One region of the Paucibacter sp. JuS9 genome, then DNA from elsewhere that is predicted to be linked to it. Evidence: predicted binding sites of a transcription regulator. Region 1 holds the regulator's gene; the other holds the start of a gene.

Region 1 (5,000 bases):
GCAAGAAGCTCAGCGTGCTGCGCACTCTCGGTGCGCCCTACAGCGATGCCGAGGTGGCCGGTGCCGCCGAGGCCGTGAAGGGCAAGACCGAACTGGAAGCCGTGATCGCCTACCTGCAGGTGCTGGGCACCTCGGTGAAATAAGCAAGAGAGGTCATCATGGATCTCAATCAAATTCGAAGCGTCGTGACCCTGCTTTCGCTGGCGTGCTTTGGCGCCATCGTGTGGTGGGCTTACCAGCGCGCGCGCAACTTCGATGAAGCCGCCGCACTGCCGTTTGCCGACGAACAGCCGGGCTCGCAAGGAGCAAGCAATGAGTGATTTCGTTTCTGCCAGCTGGTCCTGGTTCGTGGCTGGCGCCACCATCGTGGGTCTGGTGCTGTGCCTGCTGTTGCTGGTCATCGCGGCGCGTCGCCGCGTCATGGCCACTGACAACACCACCGGCCATGTCTGGGATGAAGACCTGCGTGAGCTGAACAACCCGCTGCCGCGCTGGTGGATGGGCCTGTTCGTGCTGACGGTGCTGTTCTCCGGCATCTACCTGGCCCTCTATCCCGGCCTCGGCGCAATGGCCGGCAGCCTGGGCTGGAGCAGCCAGGGGCAACATGAGGCGGAGATGGCCAAGGCCAACGAGGCGATGACCAAGGTCTACGCCCAGTTCCAGGGGCAGCCTGCAGAGAAGCTGGCACAGGATCCCAAGGCCATGGGCATTGGCGAGCGCCTGTTCGCCAACAACTGCGCCGGTTGCCATGGCTCGGATGCCAAGGGCAGCAAGGGCTTCCCCAATCTGTCCGATGACGACTGGCTCTATGGCGGCAGCCACGAGACCATCGTCCAGACGATCGCCAAGGGCCGCCAGGGTCAGATGCCGCCGATGGCTGCAGCCGTGGGTGGTGCCGAAGATGTGAAGAACGTCGCCAACTACGTGCTCAGCCTGTCGGGCAGCCCGCACAACTCGATCGCTGCACAATTGGGCAAGACCAAGTTCGGCGCCTGCGCGGCCTGCCATGGCATGGACGGCAAGGGCAACCAGGCCCTCGGCGCGCCCAACCTGACCGACAAGGTCTGGCTGCATGGCTGGGGCGAAGAAGCCGTGGTGCGCATGATCAACGAAGGCAAGACCAATCAGATGCCGGCCCACGAGTCGCGACTGAGTCCTGATCAGATGAACGTGCTCGCAGCCTACGTGTGGTCGCTCTCGCACAACGGGCCCAAGCAGTAAACCCTGATGAATCAGTCCGAAGATTCCAGCGTCCAGGTCATCTCGCTGTACAAGGCCCAGGACAAGATCCATCCGCGCGCAGTTCACGGCTGGTTCGCGGCCTGGCGCTGGGCGCTGGTGTGGGGCACGCAGTTGCTGTTTTACGGGCTGCCCTGGCTGGAGTGGAATGCCCGGCAAGCTGTGCTGTTCGACCTCGGCAGCCGGCGCTTCTACATCTTCGGTCTGGTCCTGTATCCGCAGGACTTCATCTACCTGACAGCGCTGCTGATGATCTCGGCCTACGCGCTGTTCCTGTTCACAGCGGTGGCCGGGCGGCTCTGGTGCGGCTATGCCTGCCCGCAGACGGTCTATACCGAGATCTTCATGTGGGTGGAGAAGCTCTTCGAGGGTGACCGCCAGGCCCGCATCAAGCTCGACAAGGCGCCCTGGAACTTCAACAAGCTCTGGCGCAAGAGCGGCAAGCAGGCTGCGTGGATCGTGCTCGGCCTGTGGACCGGTTTCACCTTCGTCGGATACTTCACGCCGATCAAGGTGCTTGCCGCCGAGGTCATGAGCTTCGGCCTGGGTCCCTGGGAGACGTTCTGGGTGCTGTTCTATGGTTTTGCCACCTATGGCAATGCCGGCTACATGCGCGAGCAGGTCTGCAAGTACATGTGCCCGTATGCGCGCTTCCAGAGTGCGATGTTCGACAAGGACACGCTGATCATCAGCTACGACAGCGAGCGCGGCGAGCCGCGTGGTTCGCGCAGCAAGAAGGCGGACCCGACAGCCCAGGGCCTGGGCTCCTGCATCGATTGCACGCTTTGCGTGCAGGTCTGTCCGACCGGCATCGATATTCGCAAGGGCTTGCAATACGAATGCATAGGCTGCGCCGCCTGCATCGACGTCTGCAACGACGTGATGGACAAGATGAGCTACCCGCGGGGGCTGATCCGCTACGACACCGAGAACGGTCTGTCGCAGCACCTGACGAAGCTGCAGCTGATACGGCGCATGTTCCGGCCGCGCGTGATGGTCTATTCGGCCGTGCTCTTGCTGGTCTGCATCGCACTGGTCTACAGCCTGGCCACGCGTGCCCCGGTGCGCATGGACGTGGTACGTGATCGTGCCAGCCTGGCCCGCATCGTCGAAGATGGCCTGGTCGAAAACATCTACCGTGTGCAGTTGATGAATGCCACCGAGCAGCCGCAGATGCTGCAGCTTGATGCACGCGGTCTGCAGGGCCTGAAGCTCGCGGCGCCGGTGAGCCTCACGCTGGCGCCGGCCGAAGCCCGCTGGGTTACCGTGGCGCTGCGCTTGCCGCCCGAGGCCGCCACGGCGGCCGGTGCCGGCGCTCAGCACATTGAGTTTGTCCTGAATGGCGCGGGAGCGGCCCCCCTCGCCGAGAAATCCACCTTCGTGGTGCCACGATGAATACAGAGCAAGGAGTCCCCATGTCCGACGCAATCCATGCAGCCAAGCCCTGGTGGCGCTATCGCTTCATGTGGCTGGTGATTGGCGGCCCTGCCGCCGTGGTGGTGGCGAGCTTTGCCACGCTGACCCTGGCCATCACGCATCCCGATCCGGTGATCGAGCAGGCCTCGCGACCCTCGGCCGAGGGCATCGACGATGCCGCTCAGCAGCCTGCGATGCGGGCCCGCAACCACGCAGCCACGGGCGGCAAATGAGCACCGAGCCGGTCAGCAGGCGAGGCCTGGCGATGGTCGTGCTGTGGCCGGCCTTTGTGATGGCCGGTGTGCTGGAGGCCTTGGTCTTCGCGCAGGTCGACCCCAGCGAGCTCTGGATCAGCGAGCACCTGAGCCTGTCGAGCCAGGGCGTTTACACGCTGACCTTTCTCGTCTTGTGGCTGGTGATCAGCATTGCATGCGCCATCAGCGTGTTGATGGCCCGCATGCCGGATGAAGAAGAAAAAGGGCGCCGCAGCGCCCCGCACTGGCCCCGCTGAACGTCAGTTCGCGGCGCAGTTCGTGCCGTTGACCAATTGCTGCAAGCCTGCCTGATCGATGATGCGGATCTGGCGCTGCTTCACTTCCAGCAGGCCGTCGTCCTGGAACTTCGAGAATGTGCGGCTGACGGTCTCGAGCTTGAGCCCGAGGTAGCTGCCGATTTCTTCACGCGTCATGCGCAGCACCAGGCTCGAAGCCGAGAAGCCGCGCGCCTGCAGGCGCTGCGTGAGGTTCAGGAGGAAGGCGGCGAGGCGCTCCTCGGCGCGCATCGACCCCAGCAGCAGCATCACGCCATGGTCGCGCACGATTTCGCGGCTCATGATCTTGTGGAACTGGCGCTGCAATTCATTGAACTCGCGCGACAGTTCTTCCAGGCGGCTGAACGGGATCACGCACACCTGCGAGTCCTCAAGCGCCACGGCGTCGCAGCTGTGGTGGTCGCTGCTGATGCCGTCCAGGCCCAGCAGTTCTCCAGCCATCTGGAAGCCAGTCACCTGGTCGCGGCCGTCTTCCGACGACACGCAGGTCTTGAAGAAGCCGGTGCGCACCGCGAAGATCGACTGGAAGGGGTCGCCGCTGCGGAACAGCGCTTCCCCGCGCGGCACCTGCTTGCGCTGGCCGACCATGTTGTCGATCTGGTCGATGTTTTCCTGGCTCAATCCCACGGGCAAGCAGAGCTCGCGCAGATTGCAGCTGGAGCAGGCGACCTTGAACGGCTCGGGCTTGATAGGGGTGCTGGCGCTCATTGCGGTATCGGTGAACATGATGATCCTCAATCGTTGGCGCATTGTTCTCTGCCGCAAGCGATGAGAGATTGATCCGGATCAAGTCTGAAGGCGGGGAGCTTGGTCACAGTGGCGTTCATGGTCAAGACGCTCACCGAATCCACCGCCGGCATCGATGCCGACCTCCTGCGCCGCTTCGACGTCGCCGGCCCCCGCTACACCTCGTATCCTACCGCCGACCGCTTTGTCGAAGCCTTCGGCAAGACCGAGTACATCCAGGCGCTGGAGCAGCGCAAGGAAATGGTGGGGGGCAGCGCGCCCTTGTCGGTCTACGTGCACATACCGTTCTGCGAATCGGTCTGCTACTACTGCGCCTGCAACAAGGTGATCACCAAGCACCATGAGCGCGCCGGTGAATACCTGGTCGCCTTGCGCAAGGAGATCGAGTTGACGCTGCGCCACCTCGACCGGCAGCCGCAGGTCTCGCAGATGCATTTCGGCGGCGGCTCGCCGACCTTCCTGAGCGATGCCGAGCTTGAGGCCTTGATGGGCGACCTGCGCCAGGCCTTCCGGCTGCAGCCGGGCGCCGAGGTGTCGATCGAGGTCGATCCGCGCACGGTCAATGCCGAGCGCCTGGCCCACCTGCGCAAGATCGGCTTCAACCGCCTGTCCTTCGGTGTGCAGGACTTCGATCCGGACGTGCAGAAGGCCGTGCACCGCGTGCAGAGTCATGACAGCGTGGTCGCCCTGATGCGCGAGGCGAGGGCGCTGGGCTTCGAGTCGATCAATGTGGACCTGATCTACGGCCTGCCGCTGCAGACGTCCACCTCGTTCGCGCGCACCGTGGCCCAGGTCGCGGCATTGAAGCCGGACCGGATCGCGCTCTACGGCTATGCGCATTTGCCGCAGCGCTTCAAGCCGCAGCGCCGCATCGACGCGGCCGAGCTGCCGCAGGCCGGCGACAAGATCCAGATGCTGGCTGGTGCGATCAGCGGCTTCCTTTCCAATGGCTACAGCTATATCGGAATGGACCACTTCGCGCTGTCCACCGATTCTTTGGCCGTGGCCAAGCGCCAGGGGCGACTGCATCGCAACTTCCAGGGCTACA
Region 2 (5,000 bases), 270 kb from region 1:
CTTGTTGGCGTAGACGAGCTGCGTGTAGTGACCCGGGATGGCTTCGTGGATGTTGAGGATCTGAAGCATCCAGTGGTTGTACTCGCGCAGATTGCTCTCGGCCTCAGCGTCGCTGATGTCGTCCATTGGCGTGACGCTGTAGTAGGTGCGGTCCTGCGGGCGGTAGGGGCCGGGCGCCTCGATGCCGGCACCGGCCACGCCGCGTGCGTAGACCGGCGTTTCGCGCACCACCAGCGGCTTCTTCGCATCCATGGTCAGCAGGTCGTGCTTGACCACCCAGTCCTGCAGCACCGGGATCTGGCGGCGGATTTCCTTGAAGAAGTCGGCGCGGGCCACGTGGCGCTCGCTGAGCTTGGCGATGACCTGGCCGATTTTCGCGGTGCGGTCGGCGGGCTTGGGCGCATCACCGAGGGTCTTGGCCCAGAGCTGGTCGGCGAGCTGGTCCATCTGCGCCAGCAGTTGCTCGCGCGCGGCCAGGGCCTTTTCGTAGGTCTGTTCTGCCGAGCGGCCGGACTGGATGTCGAGCTTGAACTTGGGTTCGTACAAGGCCGCCCCGATGCGGAAGGAGCGGGCGCTGGCCGGGTTGGCGAGGAGCTCCTTCTCCAGGCCCTTGAGGAAGTCGATCTGGCCCTGGATGGCTCCCTTGGCGGCCGCGATGCGCTCGGCCAGCAGGGCCTTTTCGGCCGGCTTCAAAGCCTTGGCGGACTGCCCGGCCTTGGCCACGTCGTCCAGCACGCTCACATTGCCGGGGGCCTGGCGGATGGCCAGTTGCGTGTGCTCCAGGGTCGGATTCTTGATGCTGGCCTGGGCGGCGCGGTAGTAGGCTGGAATTGCGGCGATGCGCTCGGACAGCGCGCGCAGCCGCGTGGGCAGGTGCGCGTAGTCGGTGCTGAGCATCAGGTCCAGGGCGCTGGCCACGCCGTAGGCGGCCGGGTTCCATTCGAATTCGCGGAAGCTGCCGAGGTAGAAGCGGTCGGACTCGAGCTTGTTGCGCAGCTGGGCCAGGTCGGTGCGCTGGTTGACGGTCAACTTCGCTTCGTCAACGTTGGCAAATCGCTGGAGCCAGTCTTCTGCGAAGGCCAGTTGCCGTGCTCGCGTCGCTGCGTCTGGCAGGGGCAGCTTGGCGACCTGCTCGTAGCGGCCGGCATACAGCGCGGCATCCGGGTCAAGCAGCCACAGCGCTTCGATGAACTGATGGCTCAGCTGATTGAAGGCCTTGCCCTGGGCTGATGCCTTGTTGGCGGCTGTGTTGACAGGCGTGGCTGCCTGAATGGCAGGTGTGGCGCCCAGTGTCAGCGCGGCCAGCAGGGCGGCGCCGGTCAGGGCTGTGCGGGTGAAATTTTTCTTGGGCATGATGGCCTCTCGTCTCCTCGAAGGCGGGCAGCATAGCCGCTTCAGCCCAGGAGCCAGGTGCTCACACGGTAGGTGATGAAGGACCCCAGGTAGGCCAGGCCGAACAGATAGGCCGCCATGATCAGCGGCATGCGGTAGCCGCCGGTCTCGCGCTTCACCGCGGCCAGCGTGGCCAGGCATTGCGGTGCAAACACGTACCAGGCCAGCAGCGAGAAAGCGGTGGGCAGGCTCCAGCTCTGCGCGATCAAGGGGCCAAGGGCCTGCGCTGCATCGCCGGAGGCAGCCGAGAGTGCATAGACCGTCCCGAGTGCACTGATCGCCACTTCCCGGGCAGCAAGACCGGGCACCAGCGCGAGGCTGATCTGCCAGTTGAATCCGATGGGCTCGAAGATCACCGTCAGGCCGCGGCCCAGCCAGCCGGCAATGCTGTACTGGATCGGCGCCCCGGTGGCACCTTCGGGCGCGCCGGGGAAGCTCGACAAGGCCCAAAGCGCTACGGTCAGCACCAGGATGATGCCGCCCACGCGGCGCAGGAAGATCTCGGCCCGCTGCCACAGGCCGATGGCAATATTGCGTGGCAGTGGCCAATGGTAGGCCGGCAGTTCCATCATCAGCGGCCGGGTCTGCGACCCGTTGGTGAAGCGCTTGAGTATCCAGGCCACTGCCATCGCACCGACGATGCCGGCGAAATAGAGCGCGAACAGCACCAGGCCTTGCAGTTCGATGCCGCCCCGCAGCTCGCGCTGCGGGACGAAGGCGCCTATGAGCAAGGCATACACAGGCAGCCGCGCCGAGCAGGTCATCATCGGCGCGATCATGATGGTGACCAGGCGGTCGCGCGGGTTGGCAATCGAGCGCGTGGCCATGACGCCGGGAATGGCGCAGGCAAAGCTTGAGAGCAGCGGAATGAAGCTGCGGCCCGACAGGCCCACCGAGCCCATCATGCGGTCCAGCAGGTAGGCCGCGCGCGGCAGGTAGCCCGACTCCTCCAGCACCAGGATGAAGAAGAACAGGATCAGGATCTGCGGCAGGAAGGCCAGCACGCCGCCGGCGCCGGCAATGACGCCGTCCACCAGCAGGCTGCGCAGCCAGTTGTCGGGCATCAAGGTGATGGCTTGCTGGCCCAGCCAGGAAACGCCTGCCTCGATCAGGTCCTTGGGCGGCTCGGCCCAGCTGAACACGGCCTGGAACAGCAGGAACAGCAGCACGGCCAGCAGGGCCGGGCCGAAAACCGGATGCAAAACCCAGCGGTCCACGCGGTCACTCGGCAGCTCGCTGCTCTGTGCGGCCAGGCCCAGTTCACCGAGGATGCTGTTGACGCGGGCCTGGTCCGACTGATCGGCATGGCCCTGGGCGCTGAGCCCCGAGATCTGCAGAGGGCGCCAGTGATCGCGCTGCTCCAGCACGCCGGTAAGCTCGGCAATGCCATCGCCGTGGGTGGCGACGGTCTTGATCACCGGCACACCGAGGCTGCGCGAAAGCGCCTCGGCGTCGATATGGATGCCGCGCCGAGCCGCCAGGTCAGCCATGTTCAGGGCGACCACGCAGGGCAGGCCCAGGCGCTGGATGCCCATCAGAAGGCGCAGATTGCGCCGCAGGTTGGTGGCATCGAGCACGCAGACCACGAGGTCGGGTTTGCGCTCGCCCTTGGCACGGCCGGCCAGCACGTCGCAGGTCACGCGCTCGTCGGGCGAGCGCGGGTACAGGCTGTAGGTGCCGGGCAGGTCGAGCAGGCGCAGCGTCTTGCCGCTGGCGGTTTTGATCCGGCCTTCCTTGCGCTCGACGGTCACGCCGGCGTAGTTGGCCACCTTCTGGCGGCTGCCGGTCAGGCGATTGAAGAGTGCTGTCTTGCCGCAGTTTGGATTGCCCACGAGCGCCAGCAGCAGGCCGGCAGGATGGACATGGATGGTGGCGCTGTGCTGCTGCATGCCGCTTCAGGTGGCGGCAGTTGCCGAGACCCTGATGCAGGCCGCCTCCGCCTTGCGCAGGGCAAAGGTCGAATGCCCGATGCGCACCACCAGCGGGTCGCCACCCAGGGCGGCACGCGTCATCAGGCGGACTGGCTCGCCGGGCACGAAGCCGATCTGCTCCAGCCAGGGCCCCCATTCCGGGGCTTCCGCCGGCGCCTGCACCGCGTCGATCTGCATGTCGGCGCCAACGGGTGCTTCAGCGAGGGTGGTGGGGGTGGGTGTCGGAGTCATTGTTCTGTGCCGCAGCGGTTCTGGCATCTTAAACGAGACTGATTCTCATTGACTGATGTAAATCAAGCCCGGACCGGCTTTCGGTGGTGCCCCGAAACAGTGCTTGCATTGAGCCCCGAAATGCGCCCCGGAATGAGCGCCCAGAAAATTTGCGCAAACCCGCCAATGCTGGGGCGCAAACGTTTAGTAGTTCCCGCAGGCTGCTTGTACACTGCGGCTCCTTAAAATGCCGGCAAAGCAGTCTCGGGCAAGGGCCAGGGGCGCGATATAAAGCGGCAGGGTGCCGGGAATGGCGCCCACCTTCACAACAGCCTGATCGGTACTCCCATGAAGCTTGTTTCCTCGTTCAGCCTCGGCGTTGTCGCGGCGGCCCTGTCTGCAATTGCCAGCGTGCCCGCGGTGGCCGATCCGGCGGTGATCTTCGACATGGGTGGCAAGTTCGACAAGTCTTTCAACGAATCGGCCTACCGCGGTGTCGAACGCTGGAAGCAGGAAACCGGCAAGAACTACCTCGAGTTCGAGATCAGCAATGACACCCAGCGCGTGCAGGCGATCCGCCGCATGGCCGAGCGTGGCGCCAACCCCATCATCTCCATTGGCTTCGCACAGGCTTCGGCCTTGCAGCAGGTGGCCAAGGCATTCCCGAAGACGCAGTTCGCCATCATCGATGCAGCTGTCGTCGCGCCCAATGTGCAGTCGGTACTGTTCAAGGAGCATGAAGGCAGCTTCCTGGTCGGCGCCATGGCCGTGCTGAGCAGCAAGACCGGCAAGGTCGGCTTCGTTGGCGGTATGGACATTCCGCTGATCCGCAAGTTCCAGTGCGGCTACGAGCAAGGCGTCAAGACGGCCAATCCCAAGGCCGAGGTCTTCTCCAACATGACCGGTACCACGTCCACCGCATGGAACGACCCGACGCGCGGCGGCGAGCTGGCCAAGGCGCAGTTCGCCAAGGGCTCGGACATCGTCTTCGCTGCCGCTGGCGGCACGGGCTCGGGCGTCTATCAAGCCGCCAAGGATGCGGGCAAGCTGGCCATCGGCGTTGACAGCAACCAGAACCACATTCAACCCGGCACGATGCTGACCTCCATGGTCAAGCGCGTGGACGTCGCGGTCTACAACGTCCTGAAGGGCTTCCAGCCCGGCGTTCAGAACCTGGGCTTGAAAGAAGGCGGCGTGGACTACGCGATGGACCAGCACAACGCCAAGCTGGTGAGTGCGGCGGTCAAGGCCAAGGTCGATGCCTACAAGGCCGACATCATTGCCGGCAAGATCAAGGTGGCCGACTACATGGCCGACAACGCCTGCAAGTACTGATCCGTTCGCGGCATGTCTGAACCCCTTCGTGGCGCTTCGGCGCCATCCTTGCATCCTGCGGTCCGTCTCTGCGAGATCGACAAGCGCTTTGGCGCCGTGCAGGCCAACCGCGGCGTGAGCCTGGCAGTGGCC

The links. Region 1 encodes FNR, which switches genes on or off when oxygen is low (the NO sensors DNR and NnrR bind a similar motif). Its sites were predicted from a motif close to TTGATNNNNATCAA; they were not measured.
Region 2: ABT392_RS09225 (FeoA family protein) is a predicted target of FNR. The motif match lies at 3,607-3,620, and genes of this name have one in related genera.

Annotation. Positions count from the first base shown of each region.
Region 1 is NZ_CP194172.1:2,348,428-2,353,427, reverse strand. It holds gene ccoO (cytochrome-c oxidase, cbb3-type subunit II) at 1-143, shown strand, start outside; gene ABT392_RS10505 (cbb3-type cytochrome oxidase subunit 3) at 159-320, shown strand; gene ccoP (cytochrome-c oxidase, cbb3-type subunit III) at 313-1,221, shown strand; gene ccoG (cytochrome c oxidase accessory protein CcoG) at 1,228-2,634, shown strand; gene ABT392_RS10490 (hypothetical protein) at 2,655-2,888, shown strand; gene ABT392_RS10485 (hypothetical protein) at 2,885-3,166, shown strand; gene fnr (fumarate/nitrate reduction transcriptional regulator Fnr) at 3,170-3,931, opposite strand; gene hemN (oxygen-independent coproporphyrinogen III oxidase) at 4,031-5,000, shown strand, end outside.
Region 2 is NZ_CP194172.1:2,074,070-2,079,069, reverse strand. It holds gene ABT392_RS09235 (DUF885 domain-containing protein) at 1-1,353, opposite strand, end outside; gene feoB (ferrous iron transporter B) at 1,395-3,281, opposite strand; gene ABT392_RS09225 (FeoA family protein) at 3,288-3,554, opposite strand; gene ABT392_RS09220 (BMP family lipoprotein) at 3,882-4,868, shown strand; gene ABT392_RS09215 (ABC transporter ATP-binding protein) at 4,881-5,000, shown strand, end outside.